3 regions of the Paenibacillus sp. BR2-3 genome follow, and region 2 is predicted to be linked to each of the others. Evidence: riboswitches for the same ligand, from Rfam matches in the RefSeq annotation. Region 2 holds a riboswitch; each other region holds the start of a gene.
The links. A riboswitch is a leader RNA that binds a small molecule or an ion and turns the genes downstream of it on or off. The one in region 2 is predicted to bind cyclic di-AMP.
Positions count from the first base shown of each region.

Region 1 (3,277 bases), 2.3 Mb from region 2:
TACATTGTCAGTAAGTGATTTCGCGTAGCTTAAAGAATGGAGAACGGCACGCGTCACACCGGACACCGGAACGACAACCGTACTGCCTTTGATCACCGGCTTCTCAATATCCATCTGGATACGAAGCTGATCCGCAGTGTTCATATAATGTTGATAAATACGGAAGAATACGAACATTACAAGCGGCAGGAAAATGAACGCCATCCATACACTGGAGAACTTGGTGATAACAAAAATCAGGGTAATGGTCAGGGTGGTCAGCATCCCCACTGTATTTACAGCAAACTTGCTTTGCCAGCCTTTCGGTCTCAATCGGTACCAGCGGACCATCATCCCAAGCTGTGACAGCGTGAATGGAATAAATACGCCGACTGCGTAGAGCGGAATCAGACCCTCTGTATTCCCGTGAAAAGCAGCTACAAGCAATGCCGACATCACGCCGAGAAAAATAATCCCGTTAGAAAATCCTAGGCGGTCGCCGCGGACCATAAATGCATGCGGCATATATTTGTCTTTGGCCAGCATGCAAGCGAGCAGCGGGAATGCAGAGTAGGCCGTATTCGCAGCCAGGAACAAGATGACCGCCGTAATCCCTTGAATGAAGTAATACAGACCTCCGCGCCCAAAAGTAGATTCAGCAATCTGAGAGATGACCGTTGCTTTTTCATCAGGCATAATCCCGTACCAGTAAGCGAGGAGCGTAATTCCGGTAAACATACTCCCGAGGATCACCCCCATTAATACCAGGGTCTTTGCGGCATTTCTCTCCGCTGGAGCTTTGAAATTGGGAATGGCGTTTGACACAGCTTCTACACCTGTCAGTGCCGAGCAACCGGAACTAAACGCCTTAAGTAAAAGAAACAAACTGACGTTAGATACTACAGCGCCGAATTCAGGGATATTGGCATGCACACCGCCCGTAGCATATTTGATAACTCCGGCGATGATGAGGACAAAGATGGATACGACAAACAGATATACCGGTATCGCAATGAATGAGGCCGACTCTGTAACACCGCGAAGATTAAGTATAGTTAAAATAATAATTACTGTGATTGCAATCAGCACTGTATAATTATGAAGACTTGGAAAAGCAGACGTTATCGCATCCGTTCCAGCCGAAGCACTAACTGCTACGGTCAGGATGTAATCCACCAGCAAGGAACCACCAGCCAGCAAACCTGTGGGAATACCCAGATTCTTCTTTGCTACGATATAAGCTCCTCCACCTTGCGGATAAGCATAGATCGTCTGGCGATAAGATAAAATAAGAATGGCCAGCAAACCCAATACAGCGATTGCAATCGGCAAAGAGTACCAAATGGCCGTGAAGCCGGCAGCCACCAGCACGATCAGAATTTGTTCCGTTCCGTAGGCCACAGACGAAAGCGCGTCTGAAGACAGAACCGCGAGTGCTTTCACCTTGGATAACTTTTCATGATCGAGTTCGTTCGACTTCATGGGACGTCCGATCAAAAGTCTTTTTACTTTGCTAACCATTATTAGAACAGTTCCTCTCTTTGGTGAGTTGAAACGGAAATTCCGCGCGCCGTTTTCAATAGTGGATTTTCAAAAATGCAGGCACAAAAATAAGCATACGGACATGATCCGCATGCTTATGGCATGGTCATTATCCCACTTTTGCTTACGAGGTTAGCTGGCGGATTCGGACTGTGGAAGCCCTACGGACCCGGTATGATCCCGGTGCCGATTCACCCCTTTTGACCCTTAGGGTCAAGTTTGGTTCCCCCGTTTTTCCTACGGAAAATTCAGCGCATATTCAACTTCTCACAAGGTCTAATATTAGTCTACATAGCGATTACAGTAAAGCGTTGAAAAAAATGAAAAAAGAATGAAAAAAAGACCAATTCCCGCAAATTGATGATCGGGCAGGTTCCTTTCTTTCATTCTCTTCAATTATCCCTTTGCCCCGTGTTTTTATAACGTTTTGCCTGAATTTCGTAACAGTTTCAGAACAAATTATGAATGCCCGTCATGTTCAAGTTCTTCCTCATTCTTTTCCTCCCCGCGGTCACGTCCGGTCCACAGCAAAATGGATATCAGAGTAAACGCGGTCAGTGCCAGCAGCGGGATGGTAATAAAGCCAAAATAATTCAGGTAATCCTTGTTGCAGGGAACGCCAATCGTACAGGGCAGCACCTTACTTAGAGCAGGGATCTTCTGTTCCGCATAGTGATACACGGAGATACTCCCGCCAATCAGGCTGAGCGGCAGCACATAAGGGATAATGCTTTTGTCATTTCGATATGTGGCGATTCCTAGCAGAATCAACTGCGGATACATAAAAATGCGCTGGAACCAGCACAGCTTGCAAGGCTCGTACTTGAGCACCTCACTTAAATACAGGCTTCCGGCAACGGCGATCACTGAAACAATCCATGCCAGATACAGACAGTGGCGGCGGCAAAAGGATGAGAACCTGCTCATTGGCTTTCTGCTGCTTTGGCAGCTGTATCTATTTCTTGGGAGATCGCTTCAAAATTAAAAGGTTCATTGATCTTCAATCCGTTAACAAACACAGTAGGCGTTTGTGAAACGTTATTATCATTAGCCAGAGTATTGTCGCGCTTCAATTCATCCGCATACGTCTGATTTTGGATATCCTTGCGCAAGAGGTCATAATCTATGGACAGTTTCTCCTGCTCTGCCAAGTTTACGAGAAAATCCTCCGTTGCCCACTCTTCCTCTTCATTTCCTTGGTTGGCATAGAGTGCGTCATAGAACTTCCAAAATTCATCATTATTCTGGTGGTACACAGATAAAGCCGCAAGCGAAGCCGTCTCGGAATCCGGACCAATAAAGGTCATATTCACGAAATAAAAAGCTGCTATGCCCTGATCAACATAGTTCTGAACGATTTGCGGCTTGATCACTCCAGTGAACTGCGCGCATGCAGGACATTTGAAATCCCCGAATTCTACAATTTTGACCGGAGCGTCCTCTTTACCTAACCTTGGGAAATCGCTGTAAGTAAATTCTACTTTTCTGTTGGAGCTGCCGCTTGACCCGCTGTCTTTAGAAGCTAAAATAAATAATGCCGCAAAAACAATAACTACTAAAGCTACAGTAACAATAAGAAGCACCCTGCTCTTTTTCTTCTGTCGTTCCTGCTCTGCTCGTCGCTTCTCCTGTTTACTCATTGTCGGAAACGCTGTGCTGTTTTTTTTAGTTTTGCTCAAGGGGCGTTCCTTTCTGTCCGGTAGCGACTGGGCATAGTAAATGTAGTGTAATAATTAAAAATTATATAATTAAAGAA
Region 1 covers NZ_CP126311.1:2,810,309-2,813,585, reverse strand. Annotated here, with positions in the region: gene PaeBR_RS13465 (APC family permease) at 1-1,500, opposite strand, end outside; cyclic di-AMP (ydaO/yuaA leader) riboswitch at 1,628-1,785, opposite strand; gene PaeBR_RS13460 (disulfide oxidoreductase) at 1,981-2,448, opposite strand; gene PaeBR_RS13455 (DsbA family protein) at 2,445-3,161, opposite strand.
Region 1: another riboswitch for cyclic di-AMP. It lies ahead of PaeBR_RS13465 (APC family permease); the one in region 2 lies ahead of PaeBR_RS00490 (C40 family peptidase).

Region 2 (3,277 bases):
TGAAACTGCAGTGCCCATTTGGTATTGGGAACCGGATTGATGCGGCAAATCAATCCCGATCTTGTCGAACACGTACAGGGTAAATCCTGAGCAATCAAAGCCGCTAGTCGAGACACCGCCGGCAACATACTTGGATCCGATAGTTTTATCGATGACTTGGTCCATCTTGGATTCAGCGAAAGCGCTTCCCGCTCCGATTGCGGTAAAAATAATAGAAAAACTGAGTGCTGCGGCTGCTAACTTCTTTTTCAAAAGTGTGAACCCCTTCCAAATGCCTACGAGGTTAGCTTAAGGGTTCGGTTGAAGGTCCCCTATGACCCCTCTTGATATAGGAGGTCAATTCACCCAAAGTGGTTCCCCCGTTTTCCTTGTTTGATTAAGGAAACTCGGCACATATTGTTATTCGGATTATCTTAGCAAGAAATACATGACAAAACGTTCGTAAAAGACAGACAATAATTACAAAAATGTTACTATAAACTTACTGCGACCATTGTAACAAACGGAGCTGAAATTGGCAATCAGCTATAACATATCTAATGTGAAAATATTGGGTATTTAAGGGCCTGGAACCGCTTGAAATCCTGAAATAGAGCTAAAAAGTAAGTTTATTGAAATATTTTTCATTATTTATCCAAAAGGTGTTTCAGCGCAGACCAAAAGGTGTATAAGGTAGAATAAGGGAATAAAAAGGAAAAACCCGGAAATGATTACGGCAATAATCAGGCTCCGGGCAATATCGAGTTTTAGGAGTAAGTTGTGAGGGGAGAATCAATCATAGGCAACAGCTTTGTACGCTGTTGTGCTCATTACTCTTTTAGCGCCAATGTAGCTATTGGCCCAGTAGGACTGGCTCAGCGAACTGATGTTTACACCACGCGAGGAAGAAGATTGTGCAAATTTTCCGTTGCCAACATAAATGCCGACATGAGATATACCGCTGCCAAATGTGTTAAAGAACAAGAGGTCACCGGAACGCAAATTACTGCGCGATACGGAGGTTCCTGCTTTGTATTGGGCTTGGGAGGTACGTGGCAAAGTTAGGCCCATTTTGGTGAACACGTATTTAGTAAACCCGGAACAGTCAAAGCCAGCGGTGCTCGTGCCCCCGAATTTGTACGAAGTTCCCAATGTTTTTGCAATAACGGTGTCCATTTTGGAGTTAGCGAAAGCGCTCCCGCTTCCCAAAGTGAATGCCATCACAAGCCCTAACGCGGCTACCGTGCACTTTTTCTTGAAGGTGTGACTTTTCAAAAGATGTAATTCCTCCTAATGCCTGCGAGGTTAGCTTAAGGGTTCGGTGGAAGGCCCCCTATGATCCCTCTCTTACGAGATCAATTCACCCAAAATATGGTTCCCCCGCTTCCCGGTGCCTGGAATTTGGCGTGTTGTGCACCGAACAAGCGACATAACAACAGTTACAGAAAGTTCAATTCGCATTCAAAAATTACGAAATTATTTAAAAGATTACAAACTTGTTACTATCATCACAGGCATCATTGTATCAAAGCCTTTTCCGTTTTGCAAATATTATTAGGATTTGTAACGAAAAAAGAGTCTCAGTTCCTAGTTTCGGGAACGGGGACTCTTTAGCTATGACTAATGACCTGCTTTATTTCAAGGAGGCTTTGCTGTGCCAAAGGTGGTATTGGGCTGCCACGCCCCACATTTTGAAGAATGTAGAAGGGAGTGGTGAAACCTGCCTCACAAGGAGAGCGGGTAGTCCGGGGCTTAGAAGACCGGTCAATCCGCACACCAGAAGTACGATAAAACCACCTGCCCCAAGCATAACCGAAACCGCTGCAGCTGGAAGGAAATACCGCAGGCAGATCAGAAGCGAGGAGAACATTCCGGTACCCCTGGTATAACCAAACTGCATATATAACAGGCATAAACGGATGATGAAGATGTAAACAAGCCATGCAAGGAGATAAGGACTGATCTGCCATAGCAGCGTATAATTCAGATAAGAGGACAGGAGCAGCTTGTATATTACAGGAGCAATCCAATAGAGGGGCACCAGTGCCAGCAGCCATTCAACCAGACTGAAGATCAAGACCGGCAGCCCATATTGCCTCATCCCCGGAAAAAAGAAGAGGCCTCGTTCTCCAATGCTTTCCTTATGCAGCTCATGAATCAGTCCAGCCCGGATGAAAGGCGACAGCACAAGCCTTAAAACGCTCATGGCCAGCAGCATCCACAGCCAGCGCTGTACATTAGAATCCCCCGTCAGGCTGAACTGACCCTCGATATAGTACAGCAGTCTGCCCATTCCGCTCCCGCCGGCCTGTTCATTGGGATACCGCAGCAGAATCGGTATGATTGCATCCCGCACGAATCCATACATAAAATAGCCCCAAAGCAGCCGGTATATGAATAGCAGCACCAGAATATAAATCTGCTCTTTCATGCTCTGTAAGCCGCGGGTTATCGAAATTCTCAAGATCATTCACCTCACCAGGACAGAGTTGCAAGCACAGTTTCAATTAGCTTCGTTACACTGAGGGTCCAACGGGAGACGGTATCCTGCTTCAGCTCCGCCAGTCTAAAGTTGTTAATATGCTTATTCTCCAGCAAAACAGAGTGCTTCGGATCAATTTCCGCCGATAGGAGCGGGGCGCTGTAGAGCATCTGGAACGTAGCGGCACCCTGCCCGTTCCAAATACGCTGAACCGTCTGACCGTCAGTAAATGTAAACTTAAGGCTGACATCTGGATAATATGTCCCCTTATTGACTACCTTCACCTGTGATTCGTAAAGGTAAGAATCGATTTTGGCAGCACTCTTTTTACGGATAACTGAAATATTCTCCAATGAGAAATCGGGTGTGCCCCCGCTGTAAACATATTGTTCAAAATAATCCTTCCACGACTTGCCGGTTACCTTTTCCACAGTTTTTTGGAAATCATCAGTGGAGGGATGGCGGAATCGGTATTTACGGGTGTAAGTGGACAAAACGGTGTCCATAGCCTTAGTGCCAATTTTCAGCTCAATATCTTTGAGAACCAGCTTACCGCGTATGTAAACATTTTGAGTGTAAGCATCCGTTCCGTTATATCTCCATGTCTCTTGGTTCAATGGCTCTGGTTTTGTGACCAGACTGGCCTGTAATGGCAGGTTGGCCATAATTCCGTACTCCTGCTCCATCAGCCTGTCTTCGGCGTAGGAGGTAAAACTTTCATCCAGCCAGGCCTCCTCAAATTCGTTATTGGCGACCATGCCGTAAAAGTATTGATGTCCGATTTCATGAATGACGGTGCGTTCCAATGAAGTGTCC
Region 2 covers NZ_CP126311.1:100,109-103,385, forward strand. Annotated here, with positions in the region: gene PaeBR_RS00485 (C40 family peptidase) at 1-252, opposite strand, end outside; cyclic di-AMP (ydaO/yuaA leader) riboswitch at 258-402, opposite strand; gene PaeBR_RS00490 (C40 family peptidase) at 772-1,200, opposite strand; cyclic di-AMP (ydaO/yuaA leader) riboswitch at 1,259-1,396, opposite strand; gene PaeBR_RS00495 (hypothetical protein) at 1,613-2,443, opposite strand; gene PaeBR_RS00500 (M1 family metallopeptidase) at 2,455-3,277, opposite strand, start outside.

Region 3 (3,277 bases), 750 kb from region 2:
AAGCCGAGTTAATTACTCCTCCGCTGGATATCGGTTGGCCCGACACCATATAACGATGTCCCGCAGTATCCTCATACTGTAGATTTATCTTCTCCCCGGAGAAAATCTTATCGATGTCGGAAGCCCTAATAAAGGATCGGTCCGCTGAATCATGTATTCCTGAATGCAGGATGACTTCCCCATTTTTTAAAATATTAAAAATACTGACACCCGAAAACTCGGCAAATGTCTTCATGGTTTGCTCGGATGTAGTATCATCGGCATTGGCCATAACCGCGAAGTGGGAGGTAATCTCCTCGTTTTCTCTCTGCATTTCTGCTGAGTAAAAATTAGTAAACATTCTGTCAATTGCAAAGCCGAGGAATAATAAAACGATCAGAAATACAGTGATGATCACAAGGCCAAGCTTAAAGCCGATCCGGTTATTTCTCATTCTTTATCTCCCGGAACATGAAATTTATAGCCTACTCCCCACACAGTTTGAATCGGATTATAACTCATGCCCGCCTTTTGCAATTTTTCACGCATATTTTTGATATGGGTGTCTACAACCCGAGTCTCGCCCTCGTAATCATACCCCCACAGCCTTTCCACCAGCTCCTCCCTGCTAAAGACACGCTGCCTGCTCTGGGCTAATGCAGCAAGTAGATCGAACTCCTTTTGGGTTAATTCGACCCCAACCTCTTGAACACGAACCTCCCGGGCATCCGGGAGTATGGTTAGCTGCGGAAATTCCATCACCCATACCTGAGGCTCAGAGATCTGATTAATCGTTGATCTCCGAAGTAAAGAGTATATTCTCGCGAGCAGCTCTTCCGTGTCAAAAGGCTTGGTCAAATAATCATCCGCACCCATCCCGAGCCCATGAACTTTATCCTTTGTTTCAGAACGTGCAGTGAGCATCAGAATGGGGACCGAATCTGTCTCTCTGACCACCTTGCATACTTGCCAGCCATCCATATCAGGCATCATCACATCAAGCAGGATAATATCAAAGGCATTCTTTTTGATCATGGATAATGCCTCGCGGCCCGTCGCGGCTTCCTTAACCATAAATCCTTCTTTCATTAAATAAATCCGCAGCAAGTTCCTCATATTCCATTCGTCATCGACAATTAACACCTGGAGCTTCGACAGGTTGCCCACCTTCTTCGTTATTTTAATTTTTCAGTTTTTCTTATAATAATGCGTTAAAATAATAAAGATGTAAACGTATTTACATCATTCCCATACCGGAACCTTGCGACTACTGCCGTACCATTTTTTTGTTTCATCAGTCAATAAGTAATTAAAGCAGAACCGAATGCACTAAAAAAGGACAAGTTCGTGAGTAATCACGAGCTTGTCCTTTTTTATTTCTCTATTTTTCCATTTGAAGATAACTCTTCTGATCCACCACACGACGAGCCGTAACATAACGATCTTGGTAATAAGACTCCGACAAACTACTTACTCTTACACCCTTGCTGGAAGAGTGCGCAAATTGATCATCACCTATGTAGATTCCTGCATGAGAAATCCCTTTACCGAAGGTATTAAAAAACACCAAATCACCTGGACGCAGATTTTCTTTGGCGACCGGCGTTCCGACCTTGGCTTGGGATTGGGAAGTACGCGGAAGGTCGTCTACATTAAACTTTTTCAGTACATACAAGATAAATCCTGAGCAATCGAACCCTGACGTGGTAGTTCCTCCGTAAAGGTAAGGTGTTCCTATTACTTGGTTTACTACACTATCAAGCTTGACCTCACTTGCGAATGTACTGGGTGCTGTAGACGTAAATAAAACAGCGGCTCCCAGTAGAGATATAATGACTTTCTTCAGAAACTTGTTCTCCCTTCAATGCCTACGGAGTTAGCTGAGGGTTCGGTTAAAGGTTCCCTATATTCTCTTGCTTACAAGAATAATTCACCCGAAGTGGTTCCCCCGTTTTCAAATCGAAATTCGGCAGTTGGTTAATATTTTGTAACTATTAATAATGTAATATAGTAAGTTGAACCTGTCAACTGTTAATAGGCAACTTATTTAATGTCCTTCTGTCGCGAATATATAAGGATTAATAGTAACAGAAGAAACAAAAGTGAAATCATTAATTTAAGCCTTCCATCGATTATAGATACATATCCATATCCAATTAGGGCCTCGATCGATAAAGAGGGAAGCTTGCCTATTACCGAAGCCAGCATATAATTTGAGAAACTTACTTCCGATAGCACACTAATCAGGGTAACCAAGGACGATGGAATAAACGGTGTTAACCGGGCCAAAAGCACCGCAATAAATTGGCGTTTAGGACTCATCGATTTAATCCTGGCCATCCACTCTATTTTTTTACTATAACGGATTCTATCATTAAGCTTTAGTGCACCAATCCGGTAGAGAATATAGGAAACCATTGCCCCTGATACCTCACCGGCCCAAGAGATCATAAAACCGGGAACCAGACCAAAGACCACAATATTTACGGTGGTTAAAGCAACTGAGGGAATTATCCCTATCACGCTAATGAGAATATTCAAGATAATGCTAATTATGATTGCCCAGGTTCCCCATGCACTTAACCATTGCGCAAGATAATCAGATTGTATCGCCAATATTTGCAAGGTCATCCCTTTCCCTTTAGGACCTGGAAATCAACTCCGAAGTCTTTTTTTATTAACGTTTTTTCCCTAAATGAAACCATTTCACCAGCAAAAATATAAATAAGACAAGTAGTGCGGTACACAATAAAAATGTTTTGACATACCCGCCAAAATAAAGAAGGGAATCGCTTCGGAAAGAGATTGCCGATATGGTCATGCACATTAACCCCATTCCCATAAAGAGAATAGCAATTAGCCATTCAATTTTTTTCATGTGCTTTCCTCCCCTGTTTCCGGCTGCAGGACAAAGTGGATTTCAAATCGGGTACCTGCCCCTATTGTACTGGAGACTTGTATATATCCATTATGTAACTCCACCAGCTTCTTCACAATAGACAATCCCAGTCCAGTACCTCCATATTGACGGGAACGGGACTTTTCTACTCTATAAAACCGTTCAAAAATAAACGGAAGTTCATCTGCAGGAATACCAATCCCGGTATCTTCTACAATCAAGGTTACTGAAACAGATTCAAACCTTAAATATACATCAATGCCTCCGCGCTCGGTATATCGAATAGCATTCTCCAGCAGATTTAATACAATCTGTTCCACTCGTTTCCCGTCTGCCTGAACCAATGAAGCTGTTCCGGATGGATGGAAATTCAGCTTTAGGCTTTTCTCCTTTGCTTTC
Region 3 covers NZ_CP126311.1:4,353,880-4,357,156, forward strand. Annotated here, with positions in the region: gene PaeBR_RS20960 (sensor histidine kinase) at 1-433, opposite strand, end outside; gene PaeBR_RS20965 (response regulator transcription factor) at 430-1,137, opposite strand; gene PaeBR_RS20970 (C40 family peptidase) at 1,361-1,825, opposite strand; cyclic di-AMP (ydaO/yuaA leader) riboswitch at 1,830-1,961, opposite strand; gene PaeBR_RS20975 (TVP38/TMEM64 family protein) at 2,023-2,610, opposite strand; gene PaeBR_RS20980 (hypothetical protein) at 2,657-2,857, opposite strand; gene PaeBR_RS20985 (sensor histidine kinase) at 2,854-3,277, opposite strand, start outside.
Region 3: another riboswitch for cyclic di-AMP. It lies ahead of PaeBR_RS20970 (C40 family peptidase); the one in region 2 lies ahead of PaeBR_RS00490 (C40 family peptidase).